Regions from separate parts of the Pseudoalteromonas sp. GABNS16E genome, predicted to be linked through region 1. Evidence: predicted binding sites of a transcription regulator. Region 1 holds the regulator's gene; each other region holds the start of a gene.
The links. Region 1 encodes sigma-54, which starts transcription at its own class of promoters, with help from an activator protein. Its sites were predicted from a motif close to GTTGGCACGNNNNTNGNNT; they were not measured.

Region 1 (3,157 bases):
AAAAACGTTTGATCAGTGTTTGATCATCACTATCTAAATAAAACAGTGTGGGTTTAGCAAAGTCAGGAAGGTACTCGAGAATATCGTTAAATTCGTCTTGTTCTTTGGGGATATTACGAACATCTATACTAACGGCTATTTTGTCATAGTTATCTGAAACACTTCGCACTAAAGAGGGCAGTAAGTTGACCGGAATATTATCTACGCAATAATAGCCTAAATCTTCAACCACGCGTAAAGCAACCGACTTACCTGAACCAGAACGGCCGCTTATGATAATTAACTCCATTTATAGCCCTTAGTATTTACTACGATTGATCAACAATTACTTGATACAGCTCTGCATCGGTTTTAGCACTACGCAGCTGTTTACAAAATTCTTTGTTGCTCAGTTTATCAGCTATGGTTGCCAGAGTCTTTAGGTGCTGTTGGTTATCGCCATCTGGTACGATGAGTGCAACAAAAATATCAACAGGGCAGTTATCAATAGCATCAAAGTTAACAGGCGTGTCGCTAACAAGTACTAAAGCCAGCGGCTCTTCTACGCCACCCATTCTGCCATGAGGAATGGCGATACCCCGGCCAATGCCAGTACTGCCTAGCTTTTCTCTACTTGCCAGCGCATTAAGAATATCTTGTTGTGGTAAGTAGGGGAGCTTTTCATGAGCAAGCTCACTGATAAACTCTAAAATTCTTTTTTTACTACTAAAAAGGACCGCAGCTTTGCTGCAGTCCTGGCATACTAATGTACTTAATTTCATAATATTAGTGTCTAGCAAGCTTCTCTTTATGTTTTATGACTTGACGATCGAGCTTGTCAATCAACGAGTCTATAGCGGCATACATATCTTGGTGCTCTGTTGAGGCAAATAAATCTGCGCCACTTACATGAATAGTCGCTTCTGCTTTTTGGTTGAGTTTTTCTACATCGAGAATGACATGCACATTGCTAATATGATCTGAGTGCCTTTCTAGCTTTGCAAATTTATTATTTACATAGTCTCTAAGTGAATCAGTTACTTCTACGTGACGACCAGTTAGGTTTAGTTGCATAAGCATTTCCTCTTTGTTTTTTACGTCTTATATCAAACTCTTTCTCTGATTTGACGGTGGAATAGCTAGCGATTCACGGTATTTTGCTATTGTGCGTCTAGCTACTTTAATTCCTTGCTCTGCCAATATATCCGCAATTTTACTATCACTCAATGGTTTAGCTGAGTTTTCCGCGGCAATTAGCTTTTTAATTAGGGCACGTATTGCGGTTGATGAACACTCGCCGCCGTTTTCAGTGCTTACGTGGCTTGAGAAAAAATACTTAAGCTCAAAAATACCACGTGGCGTATGCATATATTTTTGCGTAGTAACACGCGAAATTGTCGATTCATGCATTTCTACCATTTCAGCAACATCGTTTAAAACCATTGGCTTCATGGCTTCGGGGCCATGTTCAAAAAATGCCTGTTGCTGTTTTACAATACAGTTAGTTACCTTAAGCAGCGTGTCGTTTCTGCTTTCAAGGCTTTTTATAAACCATTTAGCTTCTTGTAAGTGAGAGCGAATAAATTGGCTATCACCACTTGATTTTACGGTACGTGACATAGCCGCGTACTGACTATTTACGCGTATTTTTGGCATGCTATCTGGATTTAGCTCTACCACCCAGCGGCCTTTTATTTTTTTAACCGACACATCTGGTATTACATACTCCGACTCTTCCCTTACTATTGTATCTGCAGGTTTTGGGTTGAGGGTATGTATTAGGGTCATGACCTCTTTAAGCTCGTCTTCTTTAAGCTTAGTCTTTTTCATTAATGTACGATAGTCGCGTGCCGCTAATAGATCAATGTGATCGGTTAAGATCATTTTAGTTTGTTCTATAAAAGGGGTGTCTTTATCAAACTGGTTTAGCTGAATGCACAAGCACTCTTGTAAACTGCGCGCGGCTATACCTACAGGGTCAAATAACTGAATACGCTTTAAAACGGCTTCTATTTCATCAAGTTCAACTTCAACTTCGTCATCGTTTTCTTGGTTAAAGCTCTCTAAAATCTCTTCACAACTTAGCGTTAAAATACCCGAGTCATCTACAGCTTCTACAATGGCAATAGCAATGGCTTCATCAGTTGGGCTAAAAGGAGTAAGCTGAAGCTGCCACATTAAATACTCATGTAGCGTTTCAGTAGAGGCACCTTGATAAATAGACTCATCTTCCGGCATTGGGCCTGAGGATGCAGCAGGGGCTGCGCTCATGTACTCATCCCAAGTTACATCCATTGCCATATCATCGCTAACGGTGTCTTTATTTAAAGCTTCGCCACTGTCTTGCTCGTACTCGCTGGTTGTATCGTCAGCCGATGCGCTTACGGTTACATCATCCGTATCTGCTTTTTGTTCATTTTTTCCAGCCGACTCTTCCGTGTAATCTTGCTCTTCTACTTCTAATAGCGGGTTGCTATCAAGTGCTTCTTGTATTTCTTGCTTGAGATCCAATGTACTGAGCTGCAGCAAGCGAATCGCTTGTTGCAATTGTGGAGTCATTGTAAGTTGCTGGCCCATGCGCAGCTGTAATGATTGCCTCATGTATCTCTAACAATCCTTTTATGTTGTTATAATTAATATTAGCAGATGCTTGTAGGTGTGGCTTAAATGTTACAGCCTAAATTGCTCGCCTAAATAAACATCGCGTACAGTTTTGTCATTTAATACGTGTTCTGGGGTGCCAGATGCAATTAGCTCCCCATGAGAAACAATGTAGGCTTTTTCACAAACATCAAGGGTTTCTCTTACATTGTGATCGGTAATTAATACGCCAATGCCACGGTTTTTAAGATGTTCTATTATTTTCTTTATATCTAACACTGAAATCGGATCAACACCAGCAAAAGGCTCATCCAATAAAATAAATTTAGGGTTCGCTGCCAGTGCTCTGGCAATTTCTACACGGCGGCGTTCACCACCAGAAAGCGCCATACCTTGGCTATCGCGAATATGCTGAATACTAAATTCATCAAGTAAGTTGTTAAGCGTTTCTTCTCGTGCGGCTTTATTGAGCTCTTTACGCGTTTCTAAAATAGCCATTAAGTTTTGATAAACTGTCAGCTTTCTAAATATTGATGACTCTTGCGGCAAATAGCCAATGCCTAAGCGGGCGCGGCTG
Region 2 (3,157 bases), on a different contig from region 1:
ATAGAGCTGTGCAAAGCGATAAGAAAGTTCTCTAATGTGCCCATTATTATGGTTTCGGCAAAGGTGGAGGAGATTGACCGGTTACTCGGACTTGAACTGGGCGCCGATGACTATATTTGTAAACCGTTTAGTTATGCTGAGCTGGTGGCGCGAGTAAAAGCAATTTTAAGGCGTGTTAATACCACAAAAGAACCGGTAAATAATGCCATGACACTGGATGAAAGTACTTACAGTGTAAACTATAAAAATAGCAGTATAGAACTAACTAATTTTGAATTTCAGCTATTTAAGCCCTTGTATTCTAACCCTAACAGAATCTATTCACGCGATAGCTTAATGGACACCATGTACGCAGACCAACGCATAGTTAGCCACCGTACTATAGACAGCCACATAAAAAAGTTACGTAAAAAGCTTGATGAAGTAACGCAAACCGACAGCGTTATTCAGTCGGTTTACGGTGTGGGCTATCGGTTTGTTCACCCTCAATAGCTAAACGTGAGCGCAGTTTTACTCATCGTCAGCGTTTTTAATACGCTCTAAACGGTCGAACTCTTCGTATTCGGCCGCTTGTATTTCATCGAGTACCGCATCTACGTCTGCAGATTCGTTACTGTCTTCAAATTCTCCGCTGAGCACAGTGTTTGGCGTTAAGCTGGCCTCTTCAAACAGTGCCCACATTTCTTTAGCGTAATGAGTGTTTAATAGGCTAGGTGCAAACTGCGCATAATAACGACGTATGTTGTTTACATCGCGCGTAAACATTGCTTGCGCACTGTTATTGGCTGCGGCGTTTACAGCTTGTGGAAGGTCAATAATTACAGGCCCTTTACTATCAACAAGTACGTTAAATTCTGATAAGTCACCGTGGATAATACCAGCGCACAGCATTAATTTAATATAATGAATCATCATACTGTACTGCTCAATAGCGTGTTGCTGCGTAAGGGTCACATGCCCTAACTGTGGAGAAACATCACCGTCTTCATCGCACACAAGCTCCATTAACAACACGCCATCAATACAGTAATAAGTGTCGGGAACTCTGACGCCAGCACGTGATAAACGTGAAAGCGCGTCTACTTCTGCATTTTGCCAAATTTCTTCTTCTAGTTGTCGCCCATAACTAGAGCGTTTACCCATGGCGCGGGCTTGGCGTCCGCCTCTTACTTTTCGGCCTTCTTGATACTGAGCTGCCTTTTTAAAGCTGCGTTTAACGGCATCTTTGTAGACTTTAGCACAGCGAATTTCGCCACCGCTGCGCACCACAAATACATCCGCTTCTTTACCGCTCATTAAGCGGCTTATCACTTCATCAATTAGGCCATCATCAACGAGTGGCTGGAGGCGTTTAGGTATTTTCACTGCGATACAACTAGAAAAATTGGAAGATTAAACATGTATGTTAATAAGTCCTTGGTATGTTAGCTCTCAAAACAGGTGTTGAAAGTGGTTTTAAGTAATTAGTTATCACAATAACCGAAATACCGAATAAGGTAAAAATAACATGATAAAAATCGGATTTATTTTTATTTCCTTATTGTTTGCACAATGTTTGCATTTTTTAAGCGTACTTTATATTCATACCCTTTATTAATATTTAACCCAAGGTGACCACGATGAAGCATTTTCCTACTTTTGCCGTTGCTGCATTATTATCAATGGCTTTTTCAGCCAATGTTGCAGCCAGAGGCGGTGATAACCCACCACCTAAACCTGACTTTTCAAGCATAGATGCAGATGGTGACGGTGTGATTAGCCTCGCAGAATTTAGCGAAAGTGCGCCACCGCAAGGCGATGCGCAAACTATTTTTGACGAAATAGATGCCGATGGGAATGGCGAAATTAGCGAACAAGAATTAAGTGAACACAAGCCACCACGCCGCGCACGTTAAGGGAGAAAAATATGATCAACAGTATTGGTAGCTCAGCGAGTTTTATGACTCAACAATCTAGCCAAGTAAGCGCTTTAACTTCAGAGCAAACTGAGTTTGTTAAAGAAACACTTGCAGAATTTGATGCACAAAACCTAAGCACGGAAGATGCGCAAAGCATTCAAGCCGCATTTGAAGAGCAGGGGATCTCGCCGACAAAAGAGTTGGCTGATTTAATGAGCGAACTTGATTTTGACGCTAAAAGTATTGGCGATGCAGGACGCCCTGAAGGGCAACGCCCGCCGCCACCGCCACAAAACTCATTAGAGTCTGTTGATACTGACGAAGTGGTTAGCTACTTAGATGAGTTATTAACTGAGTATTCAAGCCAGCTATCTGATGAAGATAAAGAATCAATTCTTTCATCGGTACAAGAAAAATTTGGCTTAAGTGAAGGTGATTCACTGCTAAATGTAACTGCTTAGGTGATATAACTTGAGGTAAAGCTGACTGTTTATCCTTAGGTCTTAAGTCCAAAGCCCGGCAATTATTTTGTTGGGCTTTTTTATTATACCAATTCGCTTAATTGATCACGTATTATTGCGCATTGGTATTACTCTGCTTGAGGCAAAAAAATCGCGCTAATAGCACCTAACAAACCGAGCAGGCTATACAACAGAATAAGCTGTGCGGTTGATAAAAATGCTTCTAAAAGCCCTATACTCCCTAACATTAAAAGCAAAATGCCAATTACAGTATTACTAACCGACACGTAATCAGTGCGTTTATTGCCTTGTGCCATATCCACTAAATAGGTTTTACGCCCGAGCCGTACGCCTTGATGAGCTATGCAAAGCAAAAAATAAAAACCAGGTATTACCCAAGCATATTCAAACAGCTGGCTATACCATGTGGCTATTACAAACACACTCACGCCGTTTATGGTGACAAGCAACGCACTTAATACAAGCACCTTTTGGCTAGAAAAATCGCTGAGTCTTCCCCATATTGGCCCAGAAATTAAACTTGCTAAGCCAGACACGGCTAAAAATACTGCCAATAATGAAAATTCAAACTGCTGAGAGCTTGCTAAAATAATATAAAAAGGCGCGCTTAGGGCTGAGCAAAGTAAAAAGGCGCGGGTAATTACAAAGTGTGCAAATTGTTTATCTTGATAAAGCAGCTTTAATTTACTTAGCGCATTTAAAAAGCCATTTTTACCGCCTTGTGTCGCGCCTTTGTATTCGTTTATGCGGCTATAAAAAAGTGCAGCAATAACCCAC
Region 3 (3,157 bases), on a different contig from region 1:
TCTACGCCACGCGTTAGGTTTTTAATGGTTTCATTGGTCACTTCACCAAATACACGGGCTGAATATTCACGCTCAACTTCATAACTTGGGTGCATTAAGCGGTTCGCTAACTCACCATCATTGGTAAATAACATTAAACCTGCCGTGTTAATATCTAGTCGACCAACAGCAATCCAACGCTCACCGTCTATGCGTGGTAAACGGTCAAAAACAGTACGACGTCCTTCTGGGTCTTTACGTGTACTTAACTCCCCTTCTGGCTTGTTGTACATAATTACACGACAAATACGGTCGGCTTTTTCTTCAATTTTTACGCTGTGGCCATCAACACGTATTAAGTCTGTTTCCTCAACACGGTCACCTAATTTAGCCACTTTACCATTAACACTAACGCGGTTTGCATCAATGTATTTTTCCATTTCACGTCGTGAGCCTACCCCTGCACGGGCTAGGACTTTTTGTAACTTTTCACCTTGAATACTCATTCGGATGGTTCTCTCACAGAAGGATCACTTAATAACTGGTTTATTTTACTTTCCTGTTGCGCTGGCAATGCAGGGAGTTCATCTAGACCGGTTAACGAAAAATAATCTAAAAATAATTTTGTTGTTGCATAAAGCGCTGGTTTACCAGGTACTTCTTTATGCCCTACTACTTTAACCCACTCTCGCTCAAGGAGGGTTTTAATAATTGCTGATCCGGTTGTTACACCTCGTACTTGCTCCATTTCACCACGCGTTATTGGTTGCCTGTAGGCAATTAACGACAATGTTTCTAGTAGTGCGCGAGAGTACTTAGGTGCCCGTTCTTGCCATAAATTACTAAGCCAAGGGCTTAAACTACTACACGCTTGAAAGCGATAGCCACTGCCTACTTCAACTAGCTTAATGCCACGTGTTTGATAGTGGGTATGTATAGCGTCTATTGCAGTGTTAATTCGTGACATTGAAATAGCTAAATCAGCCAATACAGTATCTTTTAAGTGGCGTTTGCTAAAAGGTTTGTCTGCGACAAATATAGCCGCTTCAATGATCTCAATTAATTGTTCATCACTAATTCGACGACCCGCCATAATATTTTGCTTTGCCCTTTAAAATACGTAGCCATCTATTATGACAGAACATCGCAAAAGGGGGAAAATATATCTGCTTTTAAAACAAATTAAATGCACAAAAAAGCCAGCAATTAATGCTGGCTCTTATGTGTAGCGTATTTAGCTAATATTAGCTGTTTTTATAATGCTTTAGTGCATCATCTTCAGCAACGGCTTTACCGTATTTGCTAATGTAGCCTTTAAACTCACCTTTACTGATGCGTTTATCATTGTTGCCATCCATGTAACCAAAATGGTTTGAAATATCATCATCGTCAGCTTCTTCTACTGAGATGTAACCATTTTTGTCGTTATCTAAACTTCTAAAATCATTTTCGATTTTATCAAATTTAGCTATTTTAGCTTTAAATGCCGACTCACTTACTTCGCTGTCAGTCGCTACCTTACCGGTATTTAACTGCATGTAAGTGTTAAATTCTTTACGACTGATCTCGTTATCCATATTGGTATCAATATTTGAAAAGTGGCCCCAGATGCTATCGTCATCTGCTTCTACTTTTGAAATATAACCATCACTGTCGTTATCTAAACTTGCAAAATCGCTATCGATTTTTTCAAGGCCTTGGTTTGAGGCACATGCGGCTAAACTTAACGAAGCTAAAATAGTTGTTGCGAGTGTTAACTTTTTCATAAGACGTATCCTTGTAGTTAGTAAATGTCACTTTAACTAATACAAGTCCAATGCCAAAGTGCACAAGCCGCCAACAATCAATAAGTTACGTGTATTTAGCTTGTTTTATATACATTAATCAATTACTTAGCTTTGCAATGATTGCTGCATACCTTGTAATTTTTGCAAAAAAATACCCAGTACAAACTGGGCATTATTTTAATCTACATGTTACCGCGCAATTAGATTGCTGCGTTTTGGTAACGCTTTACAAATTCAGTTACGTTTTGTCCGTTACACTTTAATGAGTTTAAGTTACCAATTTTTTGGCGAACAGGCGCAAGGCCTTGCTTTAACGCTGTGATACATAACTGTGTTTCTTGGTGTGCATCTTTTGCAAACACTTCAACTTTTGATTCAGCAGCTTGGTTAGACGTTACTTTTTTAGCAATGTCGCGAATATCTTGACCATTACATAAAACACTTTTAGAAAAACGCGATAAGTATACACCGTGTTGTGCTGCTTCTTTACGCGCTGCGCTAAAGCCTTTATTTGCACTTAATACACATAATTTAGATTCAAGTTTATTATCTTGGCTAAAGTAAGTGTTGCTTTTTGCTGATACAGACGCAGAGGCTAATAAAGCAGTAGCTAAAAGTAATTGTGTTTTCATGAGAGAGATCCTATTTGAACGACTAAACAAGTAATTTTTGCGCATTATATATTCAATAATTACGAGATCAATTGAATTTTTTATTTATTTAAATAATTAATAAAGCATTTACAATGTTTAAACTTTACGCACCAATTGATCAACATTTGCGCAGCCATTTTCTCATTTCGAGCATGTTATGTAGGCTTATTTGCTGATACAATTTAGTTATAAAAAACAGAGTCTAATTAAAGGTAAATTTTATGAAGGTTATTTCTTTCAATATCAATGGTCTGCGAGCTCGCTTACACCAGTTACAAGCAATTATAGATAAACACCAGCCAGACATTATTGGTTTGCAAGAAATTAAAGTTCATGATGAGGCGTTCCCTCTCGAGGACGTACAAAAAATGGGTTACCACGTTTATTTTCATGGTCAAAAAGCGCACTACGGTGTGGCAATGTTATGCAAAAATGAGCCTAAATCGGTCTTAAAAGGTTTTGCCAGCGACACTGAAGAAGCACAAAAACGCATGATAAGTGTGACAGTTGAGCAAGAAAATGGCCGCGACCTAACGGTAATGAATGGTTATTTCCCACAAGGCGATAATATAAATCACGAAACAAAATTCCCTTATAAGCGCCAGTTTTACAAAGATTTAATGACCCATTTAGAAACAAACCACACGCCCGATGAAGACGTTATCGTTATGGGCGATATCAATATTTCGCCCACCGACTTAGATATTGGTATTGGTGAAGTAAACGCTAAACGCTGGC
Region 4 (3,157 bases), on a different contig from region 1:
CAGTTATAACCGTGCACAAGGGGATAGTTATGCGTAATGTTATTTTATTTGCAGCAGGCACCTTATTTTTAAGTGGCTGTGTTTCTACGCAAAATAGTGAAGTGGTTCAAGATGACCCCTACTACGCACCCATGTACCCAGAGCCTGTAGCAGAGCCTGTTGTTGCAACGGGTTCGTTGTTTAACACCAATACATTTAATGATTTGTATTCAGACAAAAAAGCACTTAGAACCGGCGATATAATTACCGTTAAGCTTGAAGAGTCAACACAAGCTACAAAAGCCGCTAAAACCGAAACCGATAAAGAAACCGACGCCAGTTTGGACCCCATTATTGGATTAGGTGGCTTACCTGTAAATATAGGTGGTGACAGTATTCAGTTTGGTATTGGTAGTGATTCATCATTTACCGGTGACTCAAAATCAAATCAGTCAAACAGTTTAGTGGGTGATATTTCTGTAAATGTTATGCGTGTTTTACCCAATGGTAATTTAGTTATTCGTGGTGAAAAATGGCTAACACTTAACACTGGCGAAGAGTTTATTAGGCTCGAAGGGCTAGTTCGTCCGCAAGATGTTAGCGCCGATAACACGGTTGAGTCGAATAGAATTGCTAATGCCCGCATCCAGTATTCAGGTAAAGGGCAAACACAAGAGGCGCAAAGCCCAGGGTGGTTAACACGTTTCTTCAGTAGCTCGTTATTTCCGTTTTAGAGGGTAGTAGTATGAATAGCATTAAAGCGTTTATTTTGATCATACTGCTAGGCTGGCAATTTTCTGCCAGCGCGGAACGAATAAAAGATGTCTCTATGGTTGAAGGGGTCCGTGCCAACCAATTGGTAGGTTATGGTTTAGTGGTGGGGCTACCTGGTACAGGGGAGCAAAACTCTTACACGCAACAAAGTTTTAGGGGCATGTTAAACAGTTTTGGTATTACGCTGCCTTCAACACAAAGCCCTAAAATTAAAAACGTAGCAGCAGTGGCAGTTCATGCTGAGCTGCCGCCGTTCAGAAAGCCAGGGCAAACAATTGATATTACGGTTTCCTCTATTGGCAGTGCAGGGAGTTTACGTGGCGGCACCTTGCTTCAAACTTTTTTAAAAGGGGTTGATGGTAACGTATACGCCATAGCACAAGGCAGCTTAATAGTAGGGGGGTTAGGTGCACAAGGGCTTGATGGTAGCAAAGTAGTAATTAATACCCCAACCGTCGGCCGCGTACCAAATGGAGCCACTGTTGAACGCGAAGTTAAAAGCCCTTTTATGCAAGGCGACTACATTACTTTTAACTTAAACCGCCCAGACTTTACAACGGCAAAACGTTTAGAAGCAACAATTAACAATTTGGTAGGCCCTAATAGTGCACAAGCTATTGACGCTGCCTCAGTACGCGTTATTGCCCCGCGTGATGCATCGCAACGAGTGTCTTATTTATCAACGCTTGAAAACCTAGAGTTTAAACCTGCTGACACATCAGCCAAAATTATTGTTAATTCACGTACGGGAACGATTGTCATTGGCAAAAATGTGAAGCTACAGCCAGCGGCAATAACCCACGGCGGCCTGACAGTTACTATTGCTGAACAGCAAAATGTAACGCAGCCTAATCCGTTAGCTGAAGGCGAAACTGTTGTAACACAGCAAAGTATTATTGACGTTAACCAAGATGATTCTCGTGCGTTTGTATTTAACCCAGGCGTCAGCTTAGATGACTTAGTGCGTGCTATAAATGAAGTAGGCGCAGCACCTGGAGACCTAATGGCTATTTTAGAAGCGCTTAAAGAAGCGGGTGCAATTAACGGACAGCTTGTTGTTATTTAATTGTTTTTTATAATATTTACCCTTCTAAATAAAGCTTAAGTACTCAAAAGGTACTTAAGCTTTTTACTGTTACCTTCCTTTGGCTCAATTTTTGCATTTCTTAAAGCATTATTCATTTTTGTGTCAAAAAGCTGATGGAAACAAATCACCTCGATAAGCAAAACTTTTTTGATTTAAGTAATCTTAATACTTTACGTCAAGACGCTTTAAACAGCGGTGATGCATCTACTGATGCCTCTAAAGCGGCGCTAAAAAAAGCAGCGGCACAATTTGAAGCTATTTTTACGCAGATGCTTCTAAAAGGTATGCGTAAAGCTAACGAAGCATTTGAAGATGAAGACAGCCCATTTAATTCTAGCGGCGTAAAGTTTTTTGAAGAAATGCACGATCAGCAGCTCTCTTCTGAGCTTTCATCAAATGGGTCTTTAGGCTTGGCTGATTTAATTGTGCAGCAGCTCTCTCCAGAGGCTGAAAACTTTATGCCTGGCTCAGTGTTAAGAACAACCAACGACTTTATCAGTGATAAACGCGCAGGCTCTGAACTACCCCACGAAGAACTGAATAATGTTGAGCAAGTAAATAAAGACGACTTAGCCCTCAGCAGCGAAGCAACAGACACTAAAACCCCAACACAGCCTGTACAGCAACCGACATTTAATAATGCTGGAGAGTTTGTGAGTGCAGTGTGGGAGCATGCCAAAACAGCGGCCGAAAAAATAGGTTTAAACCCTGCAGTGATGGTCGCTCAGGCGGCCCTCGAGACTGGTTGGGGTAAACATATTATTAATAAAGGTGATGGTAATAGCTCAAACAATTTATTCAATATTAAGTCAGATAAAAGTTGGCAGGGTGAAAAGGCCAGTAAGGTCACTTTAGAGTTTGAGCAAGGTGCTGCAGTTAAAAAGCAAGCAAGTTTTAGAGCTTATGATTCTATAAAAGAAAGCGTAAACGACTTTGTCGATTTTTTAACGCAAAACCCACGTTACGAAGAAGCATTACAAAAAACAGCACAGCCAAACGAATTTTTAGATTCGCTACAAAAAGCAGGCTATGCAACGGACCCTAATTACGCGAGCAAAATAAAAAAAGTGCTAAATAGTAGTGAGCTTAAAAATATTGCAACAAGCGCGTTTACCCAAGGAGTGAAGTAATATGTCGTTTAGTTTATTAAATATTGCCAGTGCTGGTGTGCGTTCAAGCTCTGAACTGTTGCAAACGACCAGTAAAAACATCACCAATGTAAACACCGAAGGCTACGTACGTGAGCGCACTGAATTTACCACTATGGTAGATAACCAAGTAGGGCGCGGCGAAACATATCGGTTATTGAACGAATTT

Region 2: the regulator sigma-54 is predicted to act here: its motif matches at 1,543-1,561, upstream of PSI06_RS02965 (EF-hand domain-containing protein).
Region 3: the regulator sigma-54 is predicted to act here: its motif matches at 1,785-1,803, upstream of PSI06_RS07075 (EF-hand domain-containing protein).
Region 4: the regulator sigma-54 is predicted to act here: its motif matches at 1,898-1,916, upstream of flgJ (flagellar assembly peptidoglycan hydrolase FlgJ).

The regions. Positions count from the first base shown of each region.
Region 1 is NZ_JAQREZ010000016.1:25,558-28,714, reverse strand. It holds gene rapZ (RNase adapter RapZ) at 1-289, opposite strand, end outside; gene PSI06_RS08785 (PTS sugar transporter subunit IIA) at 309-761, opposite strand; gene hpf (ribosome hibernation promoting factor) at 766-1,053, opposite strand; gene PSI06_RS08775 (RNA polymerase factor sigma-54) at 1,081-2,580, opposite strand; gene lptB (LPS export ABC transporter ATP-binding protein) at 2,650-3,157, opposite strand, start outside.
Region 2 is NZ_JAQREZ010000004.1:28,302-31,458, reverse strand. It holds gene PSI06_RS02975 (response regulator) at 1-492, shown strand, start outside; gene PSI06_RS02970 (PA4780 family RIO1-like protein kinase) at 511-1,365, opposite strand; gene PSI06_RS02965 (EF-hand domain-containing protein) at 1,620-1,895, shown strand; gene PSI06_RS02960 (hypothetical protein) at 1,907-2,359, shown strand; gene PSI06_RS02955 (MFS transporter) at 2,488-3,157, opposite strand, start outside.
Region 3 is NZ_JAQREZ010000012.1:4,275-7,431, forward strand. It holds gene rluB (23S rRNA pseudouridine(2605) synthase RluB) at 1-485, opposite strand, end outside; gene scpB (SMC-Scp complex subunit ScpB) at 482-1,072, opposite strand; gene PSI06_RS07075 (EF-hand domain-containing protein) at 1,224-1,745, opposite strand; gene PSI06_RS07080 (exonuclease III) at 1,967-2,398, opposite strand; gene xthA (exodeoxyribonuclease III) at 2,641-3,157, shown strand, end outside.
Region 4 is NZ_JAQREZ010000021.1:9,792-12,948, forward strand. It holds gene flgG (flagellar basal-body rod protein FlgG) at 1-9, shown strand, start outside; gene flgH (flagellar basal body L-ring protein FlgH) at 30-713, shown strand; gene PSI06_RS10270 (flagellar basal body P-ring protein FlgI) at 725-1,819, shown strand; gene flgJ (flagellar assembly peptidoglycan hydrolase FlgJ) at 1,954-2,970, shown strand; gene flgK (flagellar hook-associated protein FlgK) at 2,972-3,157, shown strand, end outside.